DNA from 2 places in the Vibrio glycogenivorans genome. Region 1 is predicted to be linked to the other one. Evidence: riboswitches for the same ligand, from Rfam matches in the RefSeq annotation. Region 1 holds a riboswitch; the other holds the start of a gene.
The links. A riboswitch is a leader RNA that binds a small molecule or an ion and turns the genes downstream of it on or off. The one in region 1 is predicted to bind lysine.
Positions count from the first base shown of each region.

Region 2: linked by a shared signal. The riboswitch ahead of lysC (lysine-sensitive aspartokinase 3) and the one ahead of ACSTTG_RS01475 (Na+/H+ antiporter NhaC family protein) in region 1 are both predicted to bind lysine.

Region 1 covers NZ_JBPVIS010000001.1:336,665-340,878, reverse strand. The annotation lists gene sohB (protease SohB) at 1-526, shown strand, start outside; gene ACSTTG_RS01480 (H-NS family histone-like protein) at 710-1,120, opposite strand; lysine riboswitch at 1,737-1,936, shown strand; gene ACSTTG_RS01475 (Na+/H+ antiporter NhaC family protein) at 2,050-3,639, shown strand; gene ACSTTG_RS01470 (LysR family transcriptional regulator) at 3,716-4,214, opposite strand, start outside.
Region 2 covers NZ_JBPVIS010000001.1:1,047,169-1,051,382, reverse strand. The annotation lists gene ACSTTG_RS04605 (lytic polysaccharide monooxygenase) at 1-102, opposite strand, end outside; gene lysC (lysine-sensitive aspartokinase 3) at 341-1,693, opposite strand; lysine riboswitch at 1,783-1,959, opposite strand; gene ACSTTG_RS04595 (pyridoxal-phosphate-dependent aminotransferase family protein) at 2,146-3,264, shown strand; gene ACSTTG_RS04590 (PglL family O-oligosaccharyltransferase) at 3,352-4,214, opposite strand, start outside.

The sequences.
Region 1 (4,214 bases):
CGCTGCAAGTGGCGGTTATATGATGGCTTGTATTGCCGACAAATTAGTTTCAGCTCCCTTTGCTATCGTTGGCTCTATTGGCGTGATTGCACAGTTGCCTAATTTTAATAAACTGCTAAAAAAGCATGATATTGAATATGAGCAACTAACTGCAGGTGAATACAAGCGCACATTGACGATGTTTGGAGAGAACACGGATAAAGCGCGAGATAAGTTTAAGCAAGAGCTAGAAGAAACCCATGACTTGTTTAAGGATTATATTCGCCAACGTCGTCCAGACCTCGACCTTGCAAGCGTTGCAACGGGTGAGCATTGGTTTGGTACCACCGCAAAAGAAAAGGGACTTGTGGACGAAATTACCACCTCTGACGATATTATTGTCGCAGCATGCAAAGACAAAACTGTGCTACAGGTTCAATATGTGCAGAAGAAAAAATTGGCTGATAAGTTGGTAGGTGTCACCGGTGAAGTGGTGGATAATGTATTGCTAAAACTTATTCAGCGCGCTCAAAAACCAATTGTATAACCGCAAGATACTAAGGGTTACCACGTGAGTTGCTACGAGCTATAGTCGCGACTCACTATTGTCGGTCCTTTGTCAGAAATTAGTAAATATTACTTATTTTGTTCATATACCAAATTGCGTGCGCAAAATACTAAAAAAGGCTCATTAATGAGCCTTTTTTCATATCAAGTGCAACTTGAAAATTTAGATTGCAAAATCTTCTAGAGACTTGCCTTCATCCAACGCAGCTTGGATAACAGATGGAGTACGGCCTTGGCCTGTCCATGTTTTCTCTTCACCGTTCGCATCTACATATTTGTATTTTGCTGGACGAGGTGCGCGTTTGGCTTTTGGCTTAGCTTTAGTCGCTTCACCAGACAACGCAGAAATTAATGCTTCAACGTCGATACCATCTTTAGAAATTTGCTCAGCAATAGCAGCTAGTTTTGCTTCTTGTTCTGCTTTTGCAGCTTGTTCTGCTTCTGCCGCGTCACGGCGTTCATCGACAACAAGGGTAAATTTTTCTAACGCTTCTTCAAGTTGCTCTAGAGTTAGTTCACGTGCGAAGGCACGAAGACTACGGATATTAAGTAGTGTTTTAGTTAGTTCCGACATGACTCTTCCCATTAATTAATTAAGTCAACATTAAATATCATATACCCAATATTAGAGTGTGACAATAATATATAGACAATATATTCGCGCATACTATAGAAAGATTAAAATTTCGCAATCTAAATCGCGCTTTTATTGTCGCAAAAGTTAGAATAATTGCTTTATTTATTGACACTAGAGAGTAAAAAATGTTCCAGCAGTAGTGAACTAATGCACTAAAACATCCTGTAGTGACTTTTCTATCTTATCGTTTGAGTGATTTTTGTACAAAATGTCTCAAAACAAACCAAACGACTAAAATAATTCCTTCTTAAACCAGAAGTAGGGAATAGCCTGCAGTTTTCACAAGAAATGTGATCTCGATCACTGTAGTGTGGTGCGTTGGGTCATCATGTTTTTGCCTCAAGTTGGTCATTGGTTAATAGAACGCTTAAGGAAGGTTTCTTATCTGTAGCACGTTGAGTGCAATAGTTAGGTGATCTGATAATTATCTTGGTAAAATGTCGGAATAATGTGTTGCAAATCAAAATTCCATAAGTAGAATGGCCTGCACCTAATGCTTGAGCATGTTAAATCTGTTGTAAACGCTTGTTTGCGAGGTGATTAATTTTAAAGCTCAAGCGGTAGAGGCGCGATAGTAGATCACTAGCGTTGGTTGGGGTGATGCCAAAGAACCAGCGTGAAAGGCTCTATCGCCGAAGTAGACTTGCTCATCAAGGCAGTTTGCTGGGGTTGTGCTCGAAAGACGCAACACTGCCATAGTCTATACTCACAAGGTATGTGGGGTAGAAATTACTATGGAGCGCTACTGTGGGGTTGGGTCAGGCTTTCGCCTACCTTTCTTATCTCTAGGCATCACTTATTGGTGCTGGTTTCACTACAGTAGATCTCTGACCACATAACTACAATGAATTTGGTTTTTGAAGATCATGAATTTAATCGATTTTGCATCGTCTCCGATGTCATTAATACCAGCCTTGGTAGCTCTCACGTTAGCGATTGTAACCCGTCGCGTTTTACTCTCTCTTGGTGTCGGTACTGTGCTTGGTGCACTGCTGCTTAACGGCTACTCTTTGTCAGCTTCTGCTGGCTACGTAGGCTCGGTAGTTTCAAGTGTATTTGTTGAAGACGGCGGCATCAACGAGTGGAATATGAGTATTGTCGGCTTCCTTGTGCTCCTTGGCATGATGACCGCATTGCTAACCCTTTCCGGTGCGACTCGTGCTTTTGCCGAGTGGGCTCAATCTCGAGTTAAGAGCAAGCGTGGCTCTAAGCTTCTAGCGGCATTTCTAGGCGTATTCATTTTTATTGACGACTATTTTAATAGCCTAGCCGTTGGCGCGATCTCTCGCCCGGTGACCGATCGCTACTACGTATCTCGCTCTAAGCTAGCTTACATTCTTGATTCAACCGCAGCACCTATGTGTGTACTGATGCCAGCTTCAAGTTGGGGTGCTTACATCATGACCATCGTCGCGGGTATTCTCGTATCGCATGGCATTACAGAGTACTCGGCAATCGGCGCGTACGTTCGTATGATCCCGATGAACTTCTACGCTGTGTTTGCGCTATTGATGGTCTTTGCCGTAGTTTGGTTCCAACTTGACGTTGGTCAAATGCGTAAGCATGAGATTGAGGCGTCACAAGGCCATGGCTTTGAGGATGACAAGTCAGCAAAAGAAGAGCTTAACGAAGACCTGGGTATTGAGCCAAGCGAGAACGGTCAAGTCTCTGACCTTATTTTGCCTATCCTTGCGCTTATCGCAGCGACGGTTGTTGCTATGCTGTACACCGGTGGTCAAGAGCTGGCGGCAGAAGGTGAGGCCTTCAGTCTCCTTGGTGCCTTTGAGAACACGGATGTGGGTCGTTCACTGATCTACGGCGGTGTGATTGGTCTGGTTGTTGCTCTAGTGACGGTTTTCAAACAAGGTATGGCTGCCATTGAAATCGGTCATGCGCTTTGGGTTGGTGCTAAGTCAATGTTTGGCGCGATCTTGATTCTTGTGTTTGCCTGGACAATCGGTTCTGTTATTGGCGATATGAACACGGGTAGCTACCTATCAACGCTGGTAGAAGGCAATATTGGTCCACAATGGCTACCAGTTATTCTATTCTTGCTGGCTGGTGTAATGGCTTTCTCAACCGGTACTTCTTGGGGTACGTTTGGCATCATGCTACCAATCGCCGGTGATATGGCAGCAGCAACGGACATCGCCCTGATGCTACCAATGCTAAGTGCTGTGCTTGGTGGTTCGGTATTTGGTGACCACTGCTCACCAATCTCGGATACAACAATTCTGTCTTCGACAGGTGCGCGTTGTAACCACATTGACCACGTGGCAACTCAGCTACCATATGCGGTATCGGTGGCTGTGATCTCAGCGGTTGGTTACATTACGCTAGGCTTTAGCTCTTCAATCGCAATCTCGTTTGTTGCGACCACAGTAGCGTTTGTTGCGGTATGCTTTGCGCTATCAGCACTGTCTAAGTCAAAAATGGCGAGCTGTGCTAAAGCTTAATCAAGCTTAAACCCTGAATGTATAAAGCCGCTCGATATTGTCGAGCGGCTTTTCTTTATGTAATGACCGGTAATTTTTACGGATTAGCGCTGATGTGCGTCTTGACGAGGCGTTGCTTGAGGTAATCGACGAATAATCGTGTCCGCGCGTGCTCGTAATCGAGTTTGGGGTAGTAAGCGTAAATGGTTTGCTCCTCGGCACTGATATTCGGCAGTAGGCGGATTAACTGACCACTCTGAACTTCTTGCTCAATCATAAACTCACTGACGATCATAATTCCCATCCCTGCCTTTCCTGCATAAAAAAGGGCTTCGGGGTTGGTGGTAGAGAAGTTACCACTGACCAGCAGACGTTTGTTGTTTGAGATCCGATATTCCCGTTCAGGACGCTCGCCCCAAATAAGCACATTATGCTGTTGGAGATCGTCAAGCGACTCGGGCTGGCCATATTTTTCAATATAGCGTGGTGCAGCATAGAGACCGACCTGGCGTTCTAAAAGGGGAGTTTGTCTCACGCTGAGTGAATTAAGTTGCTCTAGCTCACGAGAAATAAATACATCAAGGTTCATCTCGGGA
Region 2 (4,214 bases), 710 kb from region 1:
CGCTTCAGGGTATTCGACCCAGCCGTGGGCGTGTACGTTAGGCGCAGTGAGGTACAGCACTGCACACAATGCACCCATTTTTAGGGGGATTTTATTATTCATTCTCAATTCCTTTGATGAGCTGTTTATTCAGCTAGTTTCATTACAGAGAATGGATCCACTTGGGGCTAGGTTAAGATCGTGAAGTGACTCGCAAAGTTGGTATAATGCATTTTTGTGCATATCAGGCTGCTGCAGCGTAGCAGTCATCTGACATTGCTTGAGTTATGAGGCTTGGCTGGTGGTTCTCAGCGAAGAGGCGCTGCAGTCAACGCCTCTTCATAGCTTTAAGTGGCTGTTATTACTTTTCAAACAGCTCTTGGTGAAGTTTTTGCACCGCTTGCTTAGCTACTGACTCATGGAGTAAGAAGCACAGGTTGTGTTGGCTAGCACCGTAGCAGATCATGCGTAGGTTAAAGTCTTCCAGTGTGCCAAAGACCTGCTTTGCACAGCCTTTTGAAGCGCTCATGTTGTTGCCGATAAGCGCAACTACGCTTAGGTTGTGCTCCACCTCTACATGACACATCTCTTCTAGCTCTTCACGCGCAGCGACAGGCAGTTGTGGTGCACCACCTGAGGTGTCGGTTTGATCAAGGGTCAACGACACACTGATCTCCGAGGTGGTGATAAGATCGACCGAGATCTTATGCTTGGCTAGGATCTCAAACACCTTGGCGAGGAAGCCATAGGCGTGGAACATTTTAGCACTGCGTAAGGTCACCATGGTCTGATTACTGCGCAGGGCGAGTGCACGATACAGCGGCGAGGTTTCAGCGTAGTGGCGGATCCAAGTTCCACCTTTCTCTGGCTCGCGTGATGAGCCAACAAACACGGGAATATCATGGCGCAGAGCTGGAACCAGCGTTGATGGGTGAAGGATCTTCGCGCCAAAGTTGGCCATTTCCGAGGCCTCACTGAAGCTGATCTCAGCGATAGGGGCGGCATTGGGTGCGATACGAGGGTCGGTGGTGTAGATGCCTGGAACATCGGTCCAGATTTCCAGTCCTGATGCCTCAACGGCCTCTGCGATGAGGGCGGCACTATAATCACTGCCTCCACGGCCTAGCGTCGTGGTATCCCCTTCATCATTTGAGCCAATAAAGCCCTGGGTCACTACCACCTGCTCACGACACAAGGGGACCAACTTCTCCTTGGCAAGCGTGGCGGTTTGTTCAAGACTTGGCTCTGCACGACCAAAGTTGCTGTCGGTTTTGAGCACTTCGCGGATATCAAAGCGAACCGCATTGATGCCTTGCTCGCGCATCAGTTGGGCGAGGATGTGGGTTGACATCAGCTCACCACACGCAACCAAATGATCGGTTAGTTTAGTGCTAGATTGGATAGAGGCAGCCTCAGCAAGGCTAGTAATGGTATCCAGAATAGCATACACCTCAGCGGCAGCCTCATCTGCCTGATTGAGTTTTGCCAGGATAGCTTCATGAATATCGGCGATTTGCTGCAGGATCTCGCTGCGCTGTTGTTGCTCAGGAACACCATTGGCAAGTGCCACCAACAAGTTGGTTACGCCAGAGCAGGCACTACTCACGACAAGTCGCGTTGATGGGTGGCTCTCGATAATCGCTGCACAACGACTCATGGCGTCAAAATTGGCTACGCTTGTTCCGCCGAATTTGGCGACATTAAATGTGCTCACAGTTGGTCTCCCTATACTTCAAAAAGATTAAACTTCCAGTGTGTTTGAAGAGGGAATGGGTGAGCAGAGGGTGAGAAAAGTGTCGTCACGACCTCAGAAGCTCATCACCAGACTGAGCTGATGACAGTTGAAGGGATTCAGCCCATTCAACCGACAGGAGAATCTCGCAAAAAATTCCTATCTCGGCGCTACTCCCCCTCGGTAAATAGTATCGGAATTGCGATTCCACTATATACCTGCCTGGGCAGCGCTCCTCTTCTGTTCTATGTCGATCATTGAACGGCTTTGGTGCAAAAATGTCAATCAATATTTGAAGTTGTCAGCAGTTTTGCTATTTGCTCCCAATAGCTTGGCTAGGAGCTCTATACTTAACTGTCCAATTTTCTTCCTACCTGGTCGATGCCTTAGCGGCGTGGCTGGTTTTACAACAATAAATTTCAATGGAGTGATGTATGTCTATCCAAAGCTTTATTCCCCCTCGTCGCGTCTTGATGGGACCTGGCCCATCAGACATCTCACCACAGGTCCTTCAGGCAATGAGTCGACCAACGATTGGTCACCTCGACCCACTCTTTATCCAGATGATGGATGAGCTTAAGAGCCTACTTAAATACGCTTTTCAAACCCAAAATGCGTTTACCATTGCGGTATCGGCTCCCGGTAGTGCCGGTATGGAGGCTTGTTTTGTCAACTTAGTCGAGCCAGGCGATAAAGTCATTGTTTGTCGCAATGGGGTATTTGGTGAGCGGATGCGAGAGAATGTTGTCCGTGCTGGTGGTGAGGCGGTAGTGATAGACGATGACTGGGGAGCGCCCGTCTCTGTGAGTAAGGTAGAGCAGGCACTGTTAGAGCATTCAGATGCTAAAATCTTGGCTTTTGTGCATGCAGAGACATCGACCGGCGCCGTCAGCGATGCACAAGCCTTGGGTGCACTGGCTAAACGTCATAGTATGTTAACCATAGTCGATACCGTCACCTCGCTTGGCGGTGTGCCACTCAAGGTGGATGAATGGCAATTGGACGCGGTTTATTCTGGAAGTCAGAAGTGTCTATCCTGTGTGCCCGGCCTCTCTCCACTAACCTTCTCACCGGCAGCTATCGAGAAGATTCAATCACGTACTCATGCTATTCAAAGCTGGTTTCTCGACCAAAGCCTAGTGCTGGGTTACTGGAGTGGAGAGGGTAAGCGTAGCTATCACCATACTGCACCGGTGAATAGTCTTTATGCACTGCACGAGTCACTAGTCATGCTCAAAAATGAGGGCCTAGAGCAAGCCTGGGCGCGTCACCAAGCAATGCACGAAAAGCTAAAGCAGGGGCTTGAGAGCCTTGGTTTTACATTTGTGGTTGATGAGGGGCACCGCCTGCCACAGCTTAATGCCGTTTACGTACCAGAGGGCATCGATGAAGCGCAGGTGCGCTCAGAGCTACTTAATGAGTTCAATCTTGAGATTGGGGCTGGTTTGGGCGCGCTTGCTGGCAAAGCATGGCGGATTGGCTTGATGGGCTACGGTGCCTCAGAGCAAAACGTCGCGCTATGTCTAAAGGCCCTTGAGGAGAAACTACGCTAGGTTTCTTGCTGGCGCCTCCTGCGGGCGCCTCCTGCGGGCGCCGCTAAACATTGAATTTGGTGGCGCTTGGCGATTTTTCTTATGCCGTCACGGTTGCAACTCTGGATCAATAACAGAAGCGCGGATAGGAGCGGTGCGACTTTGGGCTGGAAAAGCCAGCCTTGGATACAAGAGTTCGGCTTCAGTGCGTACCTGCTTAGCTTTGCGCTCATCCCCCATTGCGGAATACGCCAATATCAAGTTCTTATACAGCTCAGGCCTTGGTTTGCGTTTGATCATATCAAGTGACCAGTTTACGTAGACTTGGGTGTAGCCATGGTCACCCGTCTGCAGGCCAATATCAAAATAGGTGCTGTAGATGGCCCATTGATAACGCTCTGTCCATGCATACGGATTAGAGATTCGCTCTAGGATCTTAGGGTCTTTAGGCGAAGACTGCTCAAACTGAGTCAGGACATGGTTGGTATGCATAGCACTGACCATGTAGGTCACTGTGGTAAGAGGAACAACTAAGCAGCTTACGCGTAACCCAGCTTTGATCAAGGGTGAAAAGTGGGCGTGTCTTAGCTTGCTTGTGCGCTGGTCAACCCAGTACAGCAAGATGATCAGAACGAGCCAATGGATCGCTGAGTGGTAAAATGGATATTCAAGCTGGGAGTGGAGCAATATCGGCACAAAAAGCGCCAGTAGGGCAAGACGAGTCCCCGGTTTTGCCTGTCTGATCCGCGCTACGGTCAGTAGGGCAACCAGTAAGAGCCCAAGTAACGGGACAATCCCACCTTCAATCCCCCACAACAAGATCTCGTTGTGAGGATGGTCCATCGCCGGTAAGCCAGGTTGATACTTATGGTTGATTTGATGCTGGCGCGCTGTATACAGGGTGTATTGCGATTCAAATCGCCCATAGCCCCAGCCTGTAAACGGCTTCTCAATCATCATATCCATGGCTT